Regions from separate parts of the Mesorhizobium sp. ES1-3 genome, predicted to be linked through region 1. Evidence: riboswitches for the same ligand, from Rfam matches in the RefSeq annotation. Region 1 holds a riboswitch; the other holds the start of a gene.
The links. A riboswitch is a leader RNA that binds a small molecule or an ion and turns the genes downstream of it on or off. The one in region 1 is predicted to bind S-adenosylmethionine.
Positions count from the first base shown of each region.

Region 2: another riboswitch for S-adenosylmethionine. It lies ahead of metX (homoserine O-acetyltransferase MetX); the one in region 1 lies ahead of LB536_RS15525 (O-succinylhomoserine sulfhydrylase).

Region 1 is NZ_JAIUGW010000010.1:9,023-12,414, reverse strand. It holds gene LB536_RS15530 (ceramide glucosyltransferase) at 1-171, shown strand, start outside; gene LB536_RS15525 (O-succinylhomoserine sulfhydrylase) at 199-1,389, opposite strand; SAM riboswitch at 1,447-1,524, opposite strand; gene LB536_RS15520 (2'-deoxycytidine 5'-triphosphate deaminase) at 1,603-2,697, shown strand; gene LB536_RS15515 (hypothetical protein) at 2,779-3,048, opposite strand; gene araD1 (AraD1 family protein) at 3,282-3,392, opposite strand, start outside.
Region 2 is NZ_JAIUGW010000012.1:65,633-69,024, reverse strand. It holds gene LB536_RS17785 (prephenate/arogenate dehydrogenase family protein) at 1-227, opposite strand, end outside; gene hisC (histidinol-phosphate transaminase) at 233-1,342, opposite strand; SAM riboswitch at 1,480-1,557, shown strand; gene metX (homoserine O-acetyltransferase MetX) at 1,677-2,846, shown strand; gene metW (methionine biosynthesis protein MetW) at 2,902-3,392, shown strand, end outside.

The sequences.
Region 1 (3,392 bases):
AAGGGCTGGCACCTGTCGCCGCGCATGGTCGCGGCGATGCTCGCGCGCGACGTGATGCTCCCGTTCATCTGGGCGCGCGGCTGGCTCGGCGGCGCCGTCGACTGGCGCGGCAACGCCATGACCATCCGCACCAAGGCAGCCGAACTGGAGGAGACGCCGTCGCGCGCCTGATCGCCGCGGACGACGCTCCTGAACAGCCTATTTGGCCGCCTTCAGCGCCTGCGCGATGTCTTCCAGCAGGTCGTCGGCGTCCTCCAGGCCGACAGACAGCCTGAGCGTGCCAGGCCCGATGCCAAGTTCGGCGCGGGCCTCGTCGCTCAGGTTCTTGTGCGTCGTCGTCGCCGGATGGGTGATCAGGCTCTTGGCATCGCCGAGATTGTTCGAGATCAGCACGATGTCGAGGGCGTTCTGCAGGGCGAAGGCCGCCGGCTTGCCGCCCTTGACGTCAAGGCAGATCAGCGTCGAGCCGCCCGACATCTGCTTCTTGACGATGGCGGCCTGCGGGTGGTCGGCGCGGCCCGGATAGATGACGCGGGCGATCTGCGGCTGCTCGGCCAGGAAGTCGGCGATCCTGCCGGCACTTTCCGTCTGCTGGCGCACGCGCAGCGGCAGCGTCTCGAGACCCTTCAGCAAGGTCCAGGCATTGAACGGCGACAGGCTGGGGCCGGTGTGGCGGAAGTAGTCGTGCAGATTTTCGTCGATCCACTTCTTGTCCGAAAGGATGACGCCGCCCAGGCAGCGACCCTGGCCGTCGATGTGCTTGGTGGCCGAGTAGACGACGATGTGCGCACCAAGCTGCAACGGCTTTTGCTGTAGCGGCGTGGCGAAGACATTGTCGACGACAAGCCTCGCGCCGATCGAATTGGCAAGCGAAGCGACGGCGGCGATGTCGACGACTTCCAGCGTCGGGTTGGTGGGGCTTTCCAGGAAGAACAGCTTGGTGTTCGGCCTGACCGCCTTTTCCCAGTTGGCGATATCGGTGCCGTCGACCAAAGTCGCCTCGATGCCATAGCGCGGCGCCAGCGTCTCGACCACCCAGCGGCAGGAACCGAACAGCGCGCGCGCCGCCACGATATGGTCGCCGGCCTTGACGCTGCACAGAAGGGCCGCCGTCACCGCAGCCATGCCCGACGCCGTGGCGCGCGCGTCCTCGGCGCCTTCGAGAGCGCACATGCGCTTTTCGAACATGTCGACGGTCGGGTTGGCGTAACGCGAATAGATGAAGCCAGGCTCTTCGCCCTTGAAGCGGGCTTCCGCCGCCTCGGCGGTCTTGTAGACATAGCCTTGGGTCAGGTACATCGCCTCGGAGGTTTCGCCGAATTGGGAACGCAGGGTTCCGCCATGCACGAGTGCGGTTTGAGGCTTCCAATTGCGCGTCTTGCTCGTCATCGTCCTATCCAAACACAAAAAAACCGGCCGCGAAAAAGTCGCAACCGGTCCATACGGCCTTGCGGCCCGACGGTCCTTTAGCGACTTGTTTAACGTGGCTGCAAGCCGACCGGCCAAATCACCACGGGATAACGACCCTTTAGACCCGCGCCACGCTTGCGTCAATTGCCGGCTTCATTAAGAGGTTTGTATCAAAGGCCCAGGAGCCAGACTTTGCGGCAGACAGGCATTCTTCCCGATCAGGACATTTCGGCGCTGTTCCAGTCCGGCGCGCTGAAGTCGCCGCGTGCGCTCGATGCCGATCAGATCCAGCCGGCCAGTCTTGATCTCAGATTGGGTGAAAAGGCCTGGCGGGTGCGGGCCTCGTTCCTGCCCGGTCCCAACCACAAGGTCTCGGAAAAGCTCGATCGGCTGCAGCTGCACGAGATCAGTCTGACCGAAGGCGCGGTTCTCGAAACCGGCTGCGTCTATATTGTGCCGCTGCTCGAGAGCCTGGCCCTGCCGGCTGGCATTTCGGCCTCGGCCAATCCGAAGAGCTCGACTGGTCGGCTCGACATCTTCACCCGCGTCATGACCGACCGGGGCCATGAGTTCGACAAGATCGCCGCTGGCTATCAGGGTCCGCTCTATCTCGAAGTCAGCCCGCGCACCTTCCCGATCATTGCGCGCACCGGTTCGCGCCTGTCTCAAATCCGTTTTCGAACCGGCAACGCGCTGCTTTCGGAAGCCGAACTGCATGAATTGCACCGCGCCGAGATGCTGGTCGCCACCGAGCCGCCGAACATTTCGGGCGGCGGCATCGCGCTGTCGATCGATCTCAACGGCGACAAGGATGGGCTGGTCGGCTATCGCGGCAAGCACCACACTGGCCTCATCGATGTCGACAAGCGTGCCGCCCAGGATGTCGTCGACTTCTGGGAGCCGATCCACAAGAGCGGCGCCGGCGAACTGGTGCTCGATCCCGACGAGTTCTACATCCTCGTCAGCCAGGAGGCGGTGCATGTGCCGCCGCTCTACGCCGCCGAGATGACGCCCTTCGATCCGCTGGTCGGCGAGTTCCGTGTCCACTATGCCGGTTTTTTCGATCCGGGGTTCGGCCATTCGGCGGCCGGCGGCACCGGCAGTCGGGCGGTGCTCGAAGTGCGCAGCCACGAAGTGCCGTTCATCCTCGATCATGGCCAGATCGTCGGCCGGCTGGTCTACGAGCACATGCTGAAGCGGCCGCAGGCGCTCTACGGAACCGACCTGGGCTCCAACTACCAGGCGCAAGGCCTGAAGCTGTCCAAGCATTTCCGCGCCGCGCGCTGATCCTGACGCCATGAGGCCATGCAGAGCTTTAGCCGACCTCTCCAGCCGACGAGTTCAGCATCCGTTTGACGTTTGACTATTCTAGCCGTGAAACATGCGCTTTCTCGCAGTGCCGAGACACGCATTGAAGCTGCCGATGAACAGCAGTTCGCGCCGTGCGAGTTGCGTTTTACCCCAGATGCGTTTCTGCCTTGCAGCGTCAAGCGAAGCCTTTGATCCTTCCAAGGGGAACAGGACTTTGTCCAGGCAGCCGAGGACATGGGCTCGGGCTGAGTCTATCCCGCATGGCTTGGCCGCCTCGTTCAGTTTCGCACCGCCAAGCGTGGACATTCGCTGGTCAGCGTTTTGCATCAGAAATTCGACCTGAGGACTTGAGTAACCGGACGTCAGAAGCCGGTTCTTCATAAGCCCGAGTGCTTCGCCATAGGATTTGGGACTGCACTGCGCGGCTCCATAAGCCACGGACGACGCGTGCGCGAGCAAGAGCACGAAGCCAAGGCTTCGTACGGCGCCTGGCAAATACCTCAAGACCATATGTCAAAGCCTGTCATAGGACCATCTATGACGTCCTGATGTCTGGCGCGTCACAGCGCCTTCACCGCCACCTTCACCGGCTTTTCGATTTCCAGCGGGTTGCGCAGCGGCAGACCAAAATCCCCTGCCTCGATCTCGAACACGTCGCCGGCCTCGGTATT
Region 2 (3,392 bases), on a different contig from region 1:
ACCGGCACCGAGACGATGATCAGATCGGCATCACGCACCGCTTCCCTGGCATCCGTGGTGTAGAAATCGCCGAGGCCCAGTTCCTCGGCTCGCTTGAGTGTGGCCGCGCTGCGGGTCGAGATGGCGACATGGCGAGCCAAACCCTCGCGGCGGATGACGCGGGCGAGCGACGAGCCGATCAGGCCAATGCCGACCAGCGCGATCTTTTCGAACATCGGTGATGTCATGGCTTCTAGCTTTTCAGAAATGTCGTGAGCGCGGCGACAACGCCGCGATTGGCCTCTTCGGTGCCGACGGTCATGCGCAGCGCGTTGGGAAAGCCGTAGCCTGAAACGCGCCGCAGAATATAGCCGCGCGCGGTCAAATACTCATCAGCAGCCGCTGCGGAATGCTTTTGGTCGTCGGGAAAATGGATGAGCAGGAAATTGCCGACGCTGGGTGTCACGCGCAGCCCGAGCCCGGTCATCTCCTGGCTCAGCCAGGTGAGCCAGGTCTCGTTATGCGCCACGCTGCGCTCGACATGGGCGCGGTCGCGGATCGCGGCGATGCCGGCTTCGATCGCCGTCGCATTGACGTTGAAGGGACCGCGCACGCGGTTGATCGCGTCGACGATGTGCATCGGACCATACATCCAGCCGATGCGCGCGCCGCCAAGGCCGATCTTGGAGAAGGTGCGGGTCATCACCACGTTCTCGGCGCTGCCAACAAGTTCTATGCCGGCTTCATAGTCGTTGCGGCGGACATATTCGGCATAGGCCGCGTCGAGCACCAGAAGCACGTTTTTCGGCAGTCCGGCATGCAGACGACGCACCTCCTGGAATGGCACATAGGTGCCGGTCGGGTTGTTGGGATTGGCCAGGAACACGATTTTCGTGCGCGGCGTCACGGCTGCCAGCATCGCATCGATGTCGGCGCGCTCGTCGGTCTCCTTGACCACGACCGGCGTGGCGCCCGCCGACTGGATGTAGATCTTGTAGACCATGAAGGCGTGTTCGGTGAACATGGCCTCGTCGCCCGGTGCGAGATAGGTCTGCGCCAGCAGGCCGAGGATCTCGTCGGAACCGTTCGAGCAGATGATGTTCTGCGCGTTGAGGCCATGCACCTCGGCGATCGCCTCGCGCAACCGCCTGGCGGTGCCGTCGGGATAGATGTCGAGTTTGCCGGCGACTTCGCGCGCGGCCTCGATCGCCTTCGGCGAGGGCCCCAGCGGATTCTCGTTCGACGACAGCTTGTAGACCTTGGCGACACCGGCGGGCGCCGTGCTCTTGCCGGGCACGTAGGCGTCTATGTCCATGATGCCCGCGCGCGGGGTTGGACGTGCCTGATCGAGTGTCTGGTTCATATCTTGCAAAATCCGTCAAAAATGCCTCCATCCGGAAGCCGCTGCGGAAATACAAGCCGCGGCAGGCAATGTCGAGGGGCGGCAGTGGTGCCAGCGGCCGCCATTGACGGCGAGGCGGACGAGTTCTAGAAGGACGGTGACAGTTCCGTGGTGATTTGGCCGGTCGGCTTGCAGCCACGTTAAACAATTCGCTAAAGGGCCGTTTGCGTGACGTAACCGGCTTTGCGAAGGCAATGCCGGTTTTTTGTTGTCCGCGACCGGCCGGACGAACGCATCGGCGGCGCGGAGATCGGCAGCGATTTCCGCAAAAGCACGGTGCAGCAAGAGAGACGTGATGGCTGCTCTGCGTGCAGGAAAGACCAACAACGAGGCCGACCAACCGTCGAGCCCGGTGTTGCGTTTCGGGCCCGACAAGCCGCTCAAGCTCGATGCCGGCACGCTGCTGTCGCCATTCCAGATCGCCTACCAGACCTATGGCACGCTGAACGACGCCCGTTCCAATGCCATCCTCGTCTGCCATGCGCTGACTGGCGACCAGCATGTCGCCAGCACCAATCCGGTGACCGGCAAGCCGGGCTGGTGGGAAGTGCTGATCGGCCCCGGCAAGATCATCGATACCAGCCGTTTCTTCGTCATCTGCTCCAACGTCATCGGCGGCTGTCTTGGTTCCACCGGGCCGGCATCGACCAATCCCGCCACGGGAAAGCCCTATGGGCTCGACCTTCCGGTGATCACCATCCGCGACATGGTGCGTGCGCAGCACATGCTGGTCGACCATTTCGGCATCGAGAAGTTGTTCTGCGTGCTGGGCGGTTCGATGGGCGGCATGCAGGTGCTGCAATGGGCGTCGAGCTATCCCGAGCGCGTGTTCTCGGCGCTGCCGATCGCCACCGGCGCGCGCCATTCGTCACAGAACATCGCCTTCCACGAAGTCGGGCGGCAGGCCGTGATGGCCGATCCGGACTGGCATGGCGGCAAATATTTCGAGCACGGCAAGCGCCCGGAAAAGGGGCTGGCGGTGGCCCGCATGGCCGCCCACATCACCTATCTGTCGGAGGCCGCCCTGCACCGCAAATTCGGCCGCAACCTGCAGGACCGCGAAGCGCTGACCTTCGGCTTCGATGCCGATTTCCAGATCGAGAGCTATCTGCGCCACCAGGGCATGACCTTCGTCGACCGTTTCGACGCCAACTCCTACCTCTACATGACCCGGTCGATGGATTATTTCGACCTTGCCGCCGACCATGGCGGCCGGCTGGCGGACGCCTTTGCCGGCACCAAAACCCGCTTCTGCCTGGTGTCCTTCACGTCGGACTGGCTGTTTCCGACCGAAGAGAGCCGCTCGATCGTGCACGCGCTCAACGCCGCCGGCGCCTCGGTGTCCTTCGTCGAGATCGAGACCGATCGCGGCCACGACGCCTTCCTGCTGGACGAGCCGGAACTGTTTGCCGCCATCAACGGCTTCGTCGGCTCGGCCGCGCGCGCCAGGGGGCTCGGCGCATGACCCCGAAAAGTTGCAGACTTTTCAGACGGTCATGTGCCAAACAGGAGGCGAAGCCATGAGCGTCAACGGCAGCCAGCGCGTCGACCTCGAGGTCATCGCCAATCTCATCCCGCCGCAATCGCGCGTGCTCGACGTCGGCTCCGGCGACGGCTCGCTGCTCGAATTGCTGCAGGAGACCAAGCAGGTCGACGGCCGCGGGCTCGAGTTGTCGCAGCGCGGCGTCAATGAATGCGTGGCGCGCGGGCTCTCGGTCATACAGGGCGATGCCGACAAGGATCTCGAATTCTATCCCGACAAGGGTTTCGACTTCGTCGTCCTGTCGCAGACCCTGCAGGCCACCCGCAATCCCAAACTGGTGCTCGACGAACTGCTCAGGATCGGCAACCGGGCGATCGTGTCCTTCCCCAATTTCGGCCATTGGCGGGTGCGCCTGTCGCTGTTCGTCAAGGGCCGCATGCCGGTGACCAAGGACCTGCCCTATTCCTGGTACGACACGCCCAACATCCACTTCTGCACCATCCGCGACTTCGTCAATTTGTGCGAGGA